One region of the Cytobacillus solani genome, then DNA from elsewhere that is predicted to be linked to it. Evidence: predicted binding sites of a transcription regulator. Region 1 holds the regulator's gene; each other region holds the start of a gene.
What was found. The regulator Rex, encoded in region 1, represses fermentation and respiration genes when NADH is low (regulators of the CRP and FNR family bind a similar motif). The targets are predictions, from matches to a motif close to TTGTGAAATATTTCACAA.
Positions count from the first base shown of each region.

Region 2: a site for Rex is predicted at 1,546-1,563, ahead of qoxA (cytochrome aa3 quinol oxidase subunit II). Genes of this name have one in related genera too.
Region 3: a site for Rex is predicted at 2,107-2,124, ahead of FI644_RS00690 (TIGR04053 family radical SAM/SPASM domain-containing protein). Genes of this name have one in related genera too.
Region 4: a site for Rex is predicted at 1,673-1,690, ahead of FI644_RS23130 (anaerobic C4-dicarboxylate transporter family protein). Genes of this name have one in related genera too.

Region 1 is NZ_CP041305.1:1,370,204-1,373,421, reverse strand. Features, by position in the region: gene FI644_RS06855 (ABC-F family ATP-binding cassette domain-containing protein) at 1-728, opposite strand, end outside; gene moaC (cyclic pyranopterin monophosphate synthase MoaC) at 875-1,363, shown strand; gene FI644_RS06845 (redox-sensing transcriptional repressor Rex) at 1,390-2,046, shown strand; gene FI644_RS06840 (YdiK family protein) at 2,082-2,288, opposite strand; gene FI644_RS06835 (CPBP family intramembrane glutamic endopeptidase) at 2,285-3,016, opposite strand.
Region 2 is NZ_CP041305.1:4,350,799-4,354,016, forward strand. Features, by position in the region: gene FI644_RS21865 (AAA family ATPase) at 1-141, opposite strand, end outside; TPP riboswitch at 327-429, shown strand; gene thiT (energy-coupled thiamine transporter ThiT) at 496-1,095, shown strand; gene qoxA (cytochrome aa3 quinol oxidase subunit II) at 1,608-2,531, shown strand; gene qoxB (cytochrome aa3 quinol oxidase subunit I) at 2,580-3,218, shown strand, end outside.
Region 3 is NZ_CP041305.1:130,215-133,432, forward strand. Features, by position in the region: gene moaA (GTP 3',8-cyclase MoaA) at 1-569, opposite strand, end outside; gene FI644_RS00690 (TIGR04053 family radical SAM/SPASM domain-containing protein) at 862-1,989, opposite strand; gene FI644_RS00695 (methyl-accepting chemotaxis protein) at 2,237-3,218, opposite strand, start outside.
Region 4 is NZ_CP041305.1:4,611,240-4,614,457, reverse strand. Features, by position in the region: gene FI644_RS23140 (response regulator) at 1-169, opposite strand, end outside; gene FI644_RS23135 (ATP-binding protein) at 174-1,442, opposite strand; gene FI644_RS23130 (anaerobic C4-dicarboxylate transporter family protein) at 1,805-3,121, shown strand.

The DNA of each region.
Region 1 (3,218 bases):
TTACGAATTTGAAGTCTTGATAGTTCGTATACTTGTGAAACCACTTTATCTAAAAAATAACGATCATGTGAGACAATTAATATGGCCCCGTCGTATCCTTGTAAATATTGCTCTAACCACGTTAGAGTATCGATATCTAAATGATTGGTAGGCTCATCCAGGATTAAAATATCGGGTTTTGTTAATAATAGTTTTCCGAGAGCAAGTCTTGTTTTCTGCCCTCCGCTTAATGTTGATACTTTTGTATCGTAGCTAAAGGAATGGAAATTTAAGCCGTGGAGAACTGAACGGATGTCTGACTCGTATTGATAACCGCCTTCTTCTTTAAATTGAACTTGACGTTTATCATATTCGGACAAAATTCGCTCATATTCCTGCTGATTTCCCATAGCTTCGGGATCAGACATACGTTCTTCAAGCCTGCGTAATTCTTTTTCTTGGGTTTGAAAATGCGCAAATACTGTTAACATTTCATTCCAAATGGATTGTTCAGATTCTAAGCCTGTATTTTGAGCTAGGTAACCTATTTTTACATCCTTAGGCTTAATTATTTCTCCGGACTCATAAGACATTTGCCCTGCAATAATTTTTAGTAGAGTAGATTTACCAGCTCCATTACGGCCTACAAGGGCAATTCGATCTCTTGTTTGTACTTCTAGCTTTATATTCGATAAAATAGGATCAGCACCAAAATTTTTCATTAATTGATTTACTTGTAATAAAATCATTTTTTTCACCTCTATATTCTAGAGTTAGTGTAACTCATTCATATATGATGGGCAATAACCGATACATTTTGCGTAAGTGAATGGTTGTACAAATTGCATACAAATGGATAAAAATAGTGTATCATTTTGTAGAGAGGTGTATGTACATGACAGATTTTACTCATTTTAATCAAGAGGGCCGAGCAAAAATGGTTGACGTTAGTGATAAGCCTGAAACTGTCCGAACAGCGATTGCTCACTCAAGTATTATTGTAAATAAAGAAATATATGAAAAAATTACTTCTAATAAAATGAAAAAAGGGGATGTCCTTGCAGTCGCTCAAGTTGCAGGAGTGATGGCATGCAAGAAAACCTGGGAAATCATCCCGATGTGTCACCCTATTCCGCTAACTGGTGTGGATATTTCCTTCTCATGGGTAATGGATCAAGAGGAATATACCCTATTAATTACGGCATCAGCTAAAACAAAAGGAAACACTGGCGTTGAGATGGAAGCGCTCACAGCGGCATCTGTCTGTGCTTTGACCGTTTATGATATGTGTAAAGCGGTTGATAAGGGAATGATCATTGGCAGAACGTATTTAGTTGAAAAAACAGGCGGTAAAAATGGAGACTTTAAAAGAGACACTAAATAATGTAACTTTGGGAGAGTGGATGAATAATGGCGAATGAATCAGTGAAAATTCCGCAAGCAACTGCAAAAAGGCTCCCTTTGTACTATCGATTTCTAAAAAATTTACATTCCTCTGGCAAGCAAAGGGTATCATCAGCTGAGCTAAGTGAGGCAGTAAAGGTGGACTCTGCCACCATTCGCAGGGATTTTTCCTACTTTGGGGCATTGGGGAAAAAGGGATACGGGTATAATGTCAATTATTTGCTTACATTTTTCCGGAAGACATTAGACCAGGATGAACTGACAAAGGTGGCATTAATCGGAGTAGGAAATTTAGGCACTGCTTTTCTGAATTATAACTTTTTGAAAAATAATAATACAAAAATTGAAGTTGCTTTTGATGTAGACGTAAATAAAGTCGGTTCAAAAATTGGGGAAGTTCCCGTTTTTCATATGGATGATTTAGAAAAAGTAATTAAAGAACACAATATTCAAGTGGCGATATTAACCGTTCCTGCACCTGCTGCTCAATCAATCGCTGACCGGATTGTTCAGGGAAGTGTAAATGGAATTTTGAATTTTACACCAGCTAGGCTATCTGTCCCATCGACAATAAGAATTCATCATATTGATTTAGCTGTAGAGCTTCAGTCTCTTATTTATTTCTTAAAGCATTACCCGACAGAAAGTGAAAAAGAAGAATAAAATATTAAAGTAAATGAGCCTCTCAAAATGGAGGCTCATTTATTTTTTAGGCTATTTTTTAATTTGAAATGAAAAGCAACCATGCGCAGACCGCCGCCTAAGTCAAAGGTTGCAATAATAATTAGAAATACAGTGAAAATTCCCCATCCTTGTTCCCTTTGTATGTTTTGAATGGCGATGTATGTAAAGAGGAGACCGAGAATAATATAGATAATGCCTGAAAATAATGGTGACCTTCTCATATAAATCCTCCAATAAAAGATTGTATTTTTTCTATTTTTTCCAGCCAGTTTTCTATTGGCTCCTTATTAAGCTGCAGAATAACAACAAGTGTATTCATTGTCACGTGAGCGAAGATCGGTACAATAATCCGCTTTGTTTTTACATAAAGAAAAGCAAACGTAAATCCCATCGCAGAATATAAAAGCGTATGTTCAATCTCTGCATGTGCTAGGGCAAAAATGACAGAGCTGATTAATGCTGATAAAAAGAAGTTCAATCGTTTATGCAGGGATCCAAAAATGATTTTTCGAAAAACGATTTCTTCTAATATAGGTCCGATGATGGAACTGACGATTATTACGGCCGGGAAGGTTTGGATAAGCATCAGGATGTCCTGTGTATTTTCGGACCCCATTTCAATGCCAACCATGTTTTCGATACTTGCCGCCATTATTTGGGCGAAATAGGCTAGGAAGATCCCTCCAACTGCCCATGCGATAGAAGTTGGAACAGAAGAAGCATCCCGCAATTCCCGGACTGTTTTCATTTCTTTCCGTAATAGCACAAGAGTAATAATGAAGGTAATTGAAAAGCTAATGACAATCCAATAGGGTACAGAAAGTACTTGCATGTCTTTAGGACTTTTGCCAAAAAAAGTACCGGTAAACATGAGAAGTGGAACGCCTATAATCGATGAAAATTGCATGGCTATATATGCAATAAGAATGATCCAGTATTCTTTTTTCAATGTATTGTCTCCTTCTAATAGGTTGGTTGGCCGAGGTGATTATTCACTCGCTTCTCTACCATCTTTCATTTTACTCATAATTAGCTTCTAGTTTCAAATAGAACAGTTCGATAGTCATAACTATTGCAAAATAATACTTCGATTGAAGCAAATTTTGGCTATGAATATTTTTTGTAAAAATTTGAGCTTCACCCTTGCAAAT
Region 2 (3,218 bases), 2.2 Mb from region 1:
AATCAATTCTTCGACAGAAGAATAGGGGACTGTTACGGATTTATTCCCATTCTGAACAACAAAGAAAATGGCTGTTGCTATAACTAATAAGCCTACAATAATCGGAACAATTGTTGAAGCTTTTCTAAAATTTAATTTCAACTTTTTCCCTCCTCATTGTACCTTTTCATTATAAGTACGAAACATATGTGTGAATAGTAGATGATTTATGTAAAAACTAGAAAATATTGTTAAATAACTTATATAGCAAAGATATCCTTAAAAGTACTATTTCCCCTTCACAAATATTGGAAAGCAAGATATAATTACATAGGATATTAAATAAACGTAACCACAAGGGGAGCGTAAAGCTGAGAGTGAACAGTTCGCTGTTCTGACCCTTCGAACCTGTTAGATAATTCTAGCGCAGGAATGTGGATTGAATAGGTGTTTTTTTGTTTTGTATGCTTATTCTCCCCTTGAGGTGTCGTACCATTTGAAAAGGGGAGTATTTTTATGAAAAAATTAAGTTTAATCGCATTGATTGAGGCTTCATTTTTTGCAGCATTTGCCATTATTTTGGATTTATTGCCATCAATCAAGCCAACGCCCAATATATCAATTTCAGTTGCCATGCTGCCCATCTTCATCTTGGCCTTTCGATGGGGGTTTCGTGTAAGTATGATTTCTGGCTTTATGTGGGGCATTCTCCAAATTGTCATGGGAGATGCTTGGATAGTAACACCTGTACAAACATTTATTGAATATGTCTTGGCTTTTGCATTCATCGGTTTTGCTGGACTATTTTACAATTTCATTCAAAAAGATCTGAGATATGGAAAAAAGAAAACTGCGCTTACTTGGATTGTAGCAGCTATATTTATCGGAAGTCTTGCTCGCTATTTCTGGCATTTCTGTGCTGGTATTTTATTTTTTGGCAGCTATGCACCAGAAGGCATGTCACCGTTTCTATTCTCTTTTGCAGTAAATGGAGCAACAGCACTTGGATCATGGGTACTATGTTCAATTGTTGTCGTACTTGTCATTGCCACTGCACCGCAAATAATTATTAGAAAAAATGACTCATTGGCTATAACACATAACAAAGCTTCGTGAAAGATAAAAAATCCTCTCTAAACTTTTTAGAGAGGATTTTTATTTATTGAAAATGAAATGTAATACTATTTTTGAATCATCATATTTAGTGGATAATTATGTGAAGAAAAGAGAGTTGCTACTGGAAAAATATATTGAATATGGAAAAATAATCATTATTTCAGAAAAACTGATTCGAAAGATTTAACAGAGAATTACGAGAACTTTTTAATAATTTTACAAATATGTGAACAACTTTTGAAATCTGAATCAGCTTCAAAAGTTATTTTTTCCTCTAAGAAAGTAGTTTAAATGCAATGTTTATATGTATTCATTGTTATTTCGATATATTAGTTGATCCAATAAAGTAAAAATATTCCTTCGGTTATTTGTCACATTCTTTTCGTTAACAACATGTTAATATTGTAAATGAACCAGCAAGAACATGTTTAGGTGTTCTTTTGTTGAAGATTGTGAAAATATGTACACAATAATTGGTTTTTTTGATTTCTAATAAGAAAGGAGCCCCTGTTATGAAATTGAAATGGGCTGTATTAGCGGTATTTTTCACTATTGTCACTGTGTTAACAGGATGTGAACCATTAACGGTCTTTGATCCTAAAGGGCCTCAAGCTGAAAGGCAAGCCAATGACATACTATTATCGATAGGAATTATGTCGGTAGTTGTTATTGTTGTTTTTGCTATTTTAATATATGTGTTGGTGAAATTCCGCGCTTCAAAACAAAGTGAAGACTATGAACCACCTCACATGGAAGGGAATCCATGGGTCGAAGCAATTTGTGTAGGAATTCCTGTGATAATTGTTGCTTATTTATCATTCGTTTCCGTACAAAGTAACTATATCGTTGAGTCTGCTCCGAAAGGCTATGAAGAACAAGAACCATTGGTTGTCTATGCTTCATCGTCCAACTGGAAATGGCATTTTAGTTATCCTGAAGAAAACATTGAAACAGTCAATTATTTATATATACCAACAGACCGTGCACTTGAATTTAAATTATATTCAAATGGACCGATTACAAGTTTCTGGGTTCCACAACTAGGCGGTCAAAAATATGCAATGGCTGACATGATTACAACATTGCACTTAGCTGCAGACGAACCTGGCGAATTTATGGGTCGTAATGCTAACTTCAGCGGAAAAGGGTTTGCTGAAAATGCATTCAATGTCACTGCCATGTCTCAAAAAGATTTCGATGATTGGGTAAAGGAAGTAAAAGAAACGGCTGATCCACTTTCTGAAGAAAAATACAATGAATTATTAAAGCCTGGACACCTTGGTCAAATGACTTTCACTGGAACTCATTTAGAATTCGCACCACCACCTGAGCATGACCATGGTTCATCAGACAGTGAATCAACAGAAGAAACACATGAAGGACATTCTGATTCTCACGAATCAGAAGAAAATCATTCAGATCATAGCAATCATTAAGAATAACAGAATAGTAAAATAACTTTTCTCGAAAGGAGAAACATACGGATGGAATTCTTTGAACGCTTTGCCATACCACATCCAAGTCCTGCAATTTATGCATCAATGGTTGTTATTGGGCTAACAGTGATCGCAATTATTGCTGGATTAACCTATTTTAAAAAATGGGGCTATTTATGGCGTGAATGGTTGACAACGGTTGACCATAAACGAATTGGTTTAATGTATTTAATATCCGCATTGCTGATGCTTTTTCGTGGTGGGGTAGATGCCATCATGATGCGTGCTCAGCTTGCTACACCAGATAGTAAATTACTTGATGCACAACACTATAATGAAATTTTTACTACACATGGGGTCGTTATGATCATTTTTATGGCGATGCCTTTCATATTTGCATTTATGAACTACATTGTGCCATTACAAATTGGCGCGCGTGATGTTGCGTTCCCACGTTTAAATGCAATTAGTTTCTGGCTATTTTTCATGGGAGCAATGCTATTTAACATCTCATTTGTCATTGGAGGTTCACCTGATGCGGGGTGGACATCATATTTCCCGCTTGCAGGAAATGAATTTAGCGAATCCGTTGGAACGAATTATTATATGATCGCGATCCAAATATCTGGACTTGGTTCTTTAATGACAGGTATTAATATGATCACAACGATTATGAAAATGAGAGCC
Region 3 (3,218 bases), 1.2 Mb from region 1:
AATCCTTGCTCCTTACAAAACCTTGCCATCGGAACAATTTCTGAATCGTTTAAGCCCTTCTTCACAACCATATTAATTTTTACTCCAAGGCCAGCATCCTGTGCTGCTTTAATCCCTTCAAGAATAACGTCAACTCCGACGCCCCTGCCATTAATCTTTCCAAAAAGCTCACTATTTAGAGTATCCAAGCTGACGTTCACACGTAAAAGACCAGCTTCTTTTAACTCTTTTGCAAACTTTGGCAGCAATACCCCATTTGTTGTTAAACCAATATCCTTTAAGCCTTCAATTTCTGAAAGCTTCTTAACTAAAGTTGGTAAGTCCTTCCTTAACAAGGGCTCTCCACCTGTAAGACGAATTTTTTCAACACCTAGGCTGACAAATATTTTCGCTAGACGTTCGATTTCTTCATAGGTTAATAATTCACTTTTTGGTAAAAAAGCAAAATCAGGACCGAACTTTTCAGCAGGCATACAGTAAGTACAACGAAAATTACAGCGATCTATCACTGAAATTCGTAAATCTCTTAATGGTCTATTTAATTGATCTTTAATAATTGTTTTTTCCATTTTATCAACTCCTGATTAAGAGTGATCTCTTTAATATCTATTCTATCATACGTTCCTTTGAGAAACTGTACACAAACTCACATTAACGTTCAGATTCAAAATGAATGGATTGTATATATAATACCCATTACACCATATAACTACCTATATGTTAATAACATATTGAAAATGTCATGATGTTGTCATTATTCTCATTATATTAAAGGTATCATTTATCAATTAAGACTAAAGAAAGTGCAGCCTTAGAGCAAGACTGCACTTTCTGGTAAAACGACTGTTTGCGTATACTTATCTATTTGGCTGCAGATTTCTTTCTTAGTGCTTTAGGAATATAGACGCAGAATGGTTCGCTTTCCATATAATCTCCAGTCATCGCATATGCACGTGATCTTGAACCTCCACATACATATCTAAATTCACAAACCCCGCATTTCCCTTTATATTTATCAGGATTTCGCAAATCTTTAAAGATAGGAGATTCTCTATAAATCTCTCCTAGCGATTGTTCTCTAACATTCCCTGCTTTTACAGGCAGTAAACCACTCGGATACACATCACCTACATGGGAAATAAAGACGAAGCCATTTCCATCATTTACTCCTTTTGGCGCTCTGCCAAGCCCATCAATCGAGCCGGTTAAGCCTTGCTGCGTCAATGCATCTAAATATTGTATTTCATCTCTTTGATCTTTAGCCTCGCGCATTTTTTGCTGAATAACAACACGGCGATAATGCTGAGCGGCAGTCGTCTTAATGTCGAATGGCACCCTTTTGCTTAGCTCATACAGCCAAGTAAACACTTTTTCATGTTCAACAGGAGAAATCATATCAGATTCCTGTCCTCTTCCTGTCGGCACAAGGAAAAAGACGCTCCAAAGCACACATTTTAATCCTTCAACAACTTTAGCCATCTCATCTAAATAATCAATATTATATCTGGAGATAACCGTGTTGATTTGGATAGGTATTTCAAGTTCATGCAAATATTTAATTCGTTCCATTGTTAAATCGAATGAGCCCGTTGTCCCACGAAAATGATCATGAACTTCCGCATTAGGTCCATCTAAACTAAATGCCCATCGAGACAATCCAACTTCCTTCGCCTTCTCAATTGCTTCTTTCGTTACATTAGGAGTTGCACTAGGTGTCATCGAAACGCGTACACCTTTCTTGACAGCATATTCTGCAATGTCAAAGACATCCTCTCTCATTAATGGATCCCCGCCTGTAAATACAAGCATTGGATTATTCATTTCATAGATTTGATCAATTAATTTTTTTCCCTCTTCAAATGATAATTCACGAGGGTCTCTTCTATATTGAGCTTCTGCACGGCAATGTAAGCATTTCAGCTGGCAAGCTCTCGTTAATTCCCATATGACGATAAATGGGTCCTGGTTAAAATCACGATTAAAAGGCATGTAAAAATCCTCCTTCAACACTCTCTCATTTGAATTCTAGTCATGAAAAAATGTCGGATTTTATTTATCAATAGAACATCTCTATATTCAAATTATAGAGGAGTATTCTAAATAAATAAGTGAAGAATCTCACATTGACAAAATAATAATAGAGCAGAAAAGCTCTTTTTCGTTCCATTTCTTTCGCTTAATACAAAAAACACACTGTGATTGATAGAATCCAGTGTGTTTCTCCTTTATTAACGGCTTATGAAATTTTAAATATATGAGTTAGTTTTTGAAGATCCTCTGCTACTTCTTCTAACTCCTTTGTTGAACTAGCCACTTCATCAATAGAAGCAAGCTGCTCTTGTGAAGCTGCTGAAACACTCATCGAATTTTGACTGTTCAGGTTCGCAATGGAACTGACTGCAGAAACAGCTGCAGTTACTTCCGCAGCACTGCCAGAAATCATTTTCCCACCATTAAGGATTTTCTCCATTTGACCATTCATCTCAGCCATCGATTGAGAGATTCGATGGAAAATATCTTTTGTTTCGTTGGTCATAATAATTCCTTCTTGAACATCATCTATTACATGCTTCATCGTCGCAACGGAATCACCTGTTTGCTTTTGAATCTCATTGACAAGCTTTGCAATTTGCAGGGCAGATTCGTTTGACTGCTCAGCAAGCTTGCGGACCTCTTCAGCTACAACCGCAAAGCCTTTTCCTGCTTCCCCGGCACGTGCAGCCTCGATTGCAGCATTTAGCGCTAATAAATTCGTTTGATTAGCGATATCCGTAATAACTGTTAAAAATTGACCAATTTCTTTTGTCTGTTCTTGAAGCATTTGAATCGAATGATCTGACTGGCTGACAGAGTTTTGAATAAGGCTCATTTGCTTTACCGTTCTATCAACTGTTTTTTCCCCTTCTTCAGCAACTGCTGTATTCATTCTAGATTGATTGCTAATGACTTGTGTATTACGAGAAATATCATCAATCTCATTACTTACTACATTCATAGCAGCTGCGATTTTTTCCATTCCAGCAGTTTGTTCCTCAGATCCTGCAGCAACTCCTTGGATTGCAGCGGAAATTTGTTCAGAAACCAATGCTGTATTTTCTGAGTTTGCAGATAATTGATTAACTGACACTGTTATTCTGTCTGATGTGTGATTAATTTTGCTAACAACATTTTTAAGATGTTCAGTCATTTGCTGAAAGCCTTTTGCCAATTGGCTAATT
Region 4 (3,218 bases), 2.0 Mb from region 1:
TTAATAAATCGATAAGCAAAATATCAATTTCTTTGACAGAAAGAAGTTCACTGCTTATCTCAATTCCATCTTCTGCTTCACCTTTGACAGTCCCCAACTCTTCTTCTTCAATAATTTCAGATAGCATGGCACGAATAGAATATGAGTCGTCTGCAATAAAAAATTTCATTTTGTCACCCGCTCTGATTAATATTCATTATTGGCAGTTGAATAATGAAAGTTGTATTACTAAGTAATTTATCTGTACTTAATCGTATCTCTCCACCTAGATTCTCGATAACTTCCTTAACATGAGACAGCCCAATTCCATTGGATGATTTTCCGCTAGAATCATATTTTGTTGTATATCCTGGCTCAAAAATTAAATCCCTGCATTTTAACGGTATACCGGGACCGTTGTCACTGACTTGAATTTTGATATTGTCATTTACCCTCTCTATCAAAATTAAGATGGATCCTGTATCTTTAATAGCTTCAACAGAATTAGTTACGAGATTGTTAATAACAGAGAGCACCATAAAGGTGTGATATTTACCGTGTCCTCCTTGAATATCTACTAAAATCTCAATCGATTTTCCAAGCTTTTGAGCATACTTTTTATTACACTCAACAACTACCTCGATAATTTCTTCTAATCTCATTAAATCAGTCAAATTTTCTTTTACTTTAAGTTTAGATAAGCCAGCATAAATCCTTTGATGATCTTTCTTGATTTCATGAACCTCACCCGCAATTCTCAATGCCGTTTTCGCATGCGATTGACAGCCTCCTTTTTTTAGTCCCCGATATAGAAAATAGCAGGATTGTGTAATATTCTCTGCATTTTTCATCGATTTCTTTACTTGCACCATTTCAACAAAAAGATTCGAGACTAGCAACAGCATCTCTTCGTTCCTTTTTCTTTGTATTCCTTCTGCTATCTTCGCTTCCCGTAAGATAAAAAGATTAATAAAACCTAAAACAAAAAAGCTGCGAATAAACGCAATCACACTGATCGTAGCAAAGGTTGAAAATGTAAATGGCGCATTTGAAAAGATAACTCTGAAGGATATTTCAATAATACTTGCGATAATTTCATTTACGATTCCAAATAAACCTATAAGAAGCGGTTGAGTGTAATATTTTCTTACATTGAACAGTTGAAAAAACAACCCGTACCCAACATAGTAAAAAAACACCGGAAAAATGTGAGTGAATGATTCCCCCCATATATCTCCTGTTCCATGAAATGTTAACAGCAGCATACGAAAGAAAACCACTGAAATCCCGACTGATAAACCAGCGATAATCGAATTGATTTTTTTAAATATCAATAGAAAAAAGCAAAAAAATGGAGTTCCAAGACTAACTCGGATATCAGCTTCAACTGGGTAAAATTTCAACTCTCCACCTAATGACACAGCAAATATCAGCAATAAATAAGTAAGTAGTTTGTCCTTCATCTTATTTTCTTCCTTCTAGGAAAAATAGTGTTGTAGTCACCCTTATTGTAATGGATTCATTCTTTTTTACCGGATGTAAATATGACAAATTTTTGTATAGAAGAAAACTTTTTAATAAAAAATAAAAAAATAAGATAGTTAGATTCAGTAGATTTCAGTAGGGCACAATTTATGATGAATTCAACATAAACGTTACTAAGAATGCTGTATGCGATTTGCATTATACGTTTATGTTCAGTATTTCACAAATTTAATTATAAAGGGTGGTGACTTATAAATAACAGTAATTTTTATAAATGTTCATCAATTTTTATAAAAAGAGCAAACCTGCAATGAGTTCTATTAAATTGGAGGAAATCAAAATGACATTTTGGATTCAATTCCTAATTTTACTGGCGTGTATTTTTATTGGTGCACGACTTGGTGGTGTTGGTCTTGGAGTAATGGGAGGCGTAGGCCTTGCCATTTTAGTATTCATATTTGGCCTACAGCCTACAACTGCACCTATTGATGTAATGCTGATGATTTTAGCCGTTATCACTGCAGCTGGCGCGCTCCAAGCAGCTGGTGGGATGGAATATTTAGTTTATCTTGCTGAAAAGTCTCTTCGTAAAAATCCAAAGCGTATTACCTTTGTTGCTCCAATCGTTACTTATTTATTCACGCTTTGTGCAGGTACCGGCCATGTTGCTTATTCTGTTCTTCCTGTTATTGCGGAAGTAGCACGTGAGTCAGGGGTAAGACCTGAAAGACCAATGTCGATTGCTGTTATTGCTTCACAGCAGGCGATAACGGCAAGCCCAATTTCAGCAGCAACTGTAGCACTGGTTGCACTATTAGCTGATTTCAAAATTGATTTAATTGATATTTTGATGATTTGTATCCCTTCTACGTTTATCGCATGTATGATTGCGGCATTTGTTTCTAGCAAAATAGGGAAAGAGCTAAATGAAGACCCAGAATATTTGAGACGCCTTGAACAAGGGCTAGCACCAATTAAGAAAGATAAAAAAGAGTATATAGCTACAAAAGAGTCAAAATTATCTGTTGTACTTTTCCTATTAGGAACTTTACTAGTCGTATTATTAGGGTCATTTGAAAAGTTACGTCCAGGCTGGACGATTGATGGCGTGTTCACACGGATGTCAATGCCTGCATCGATTGAGATCATTATGCTAACGATCGCAGCTTTAGTTATTATTTTTTGCAAACCGAATATTGAAGAAATTGTTTCGGGCAGCATTTTCAAAGCGGGAGCAACTGCAGTCGTGGCTATTTTTGGTATAGCATGGATGGGTGATACCTTTTTTAACGGTAATATTGAAATAATTTCTGGCTCTATTTCTAGCCTTGTTACTCAAGCACCATGGCTTTTCGCTATAGCATTATTCGCTTTATCTATCTTGCTTTATAGCCAAGCAGCAACAGTACGGACACTAATGCCACTTGGAATTTCATTAGGGATAAATCCAGCTTTATTAATTGCAATGTTCCCTGCAGTGAATGGATACTTTTTTATCCCTAACTATCCTACAGTCGTTGCTGCCATTAACTTTGACCGAACAGGCACGACAAGAATCGGTAAATATATTTTGAATCACAGCTTCATGGTACCTGGATTAGTCGCGACTGTTTTAGCTGTTGGTATTGGAATTCTACTAAGCATGATTGTTTTATGAGAAAACACATGGACTCTTTATCCAAATGAAACAAGGCGTTGAGAGAAGCTAGCAGTACATGTTCAATAAATTATACATTTGCATCAATTTAAATAAG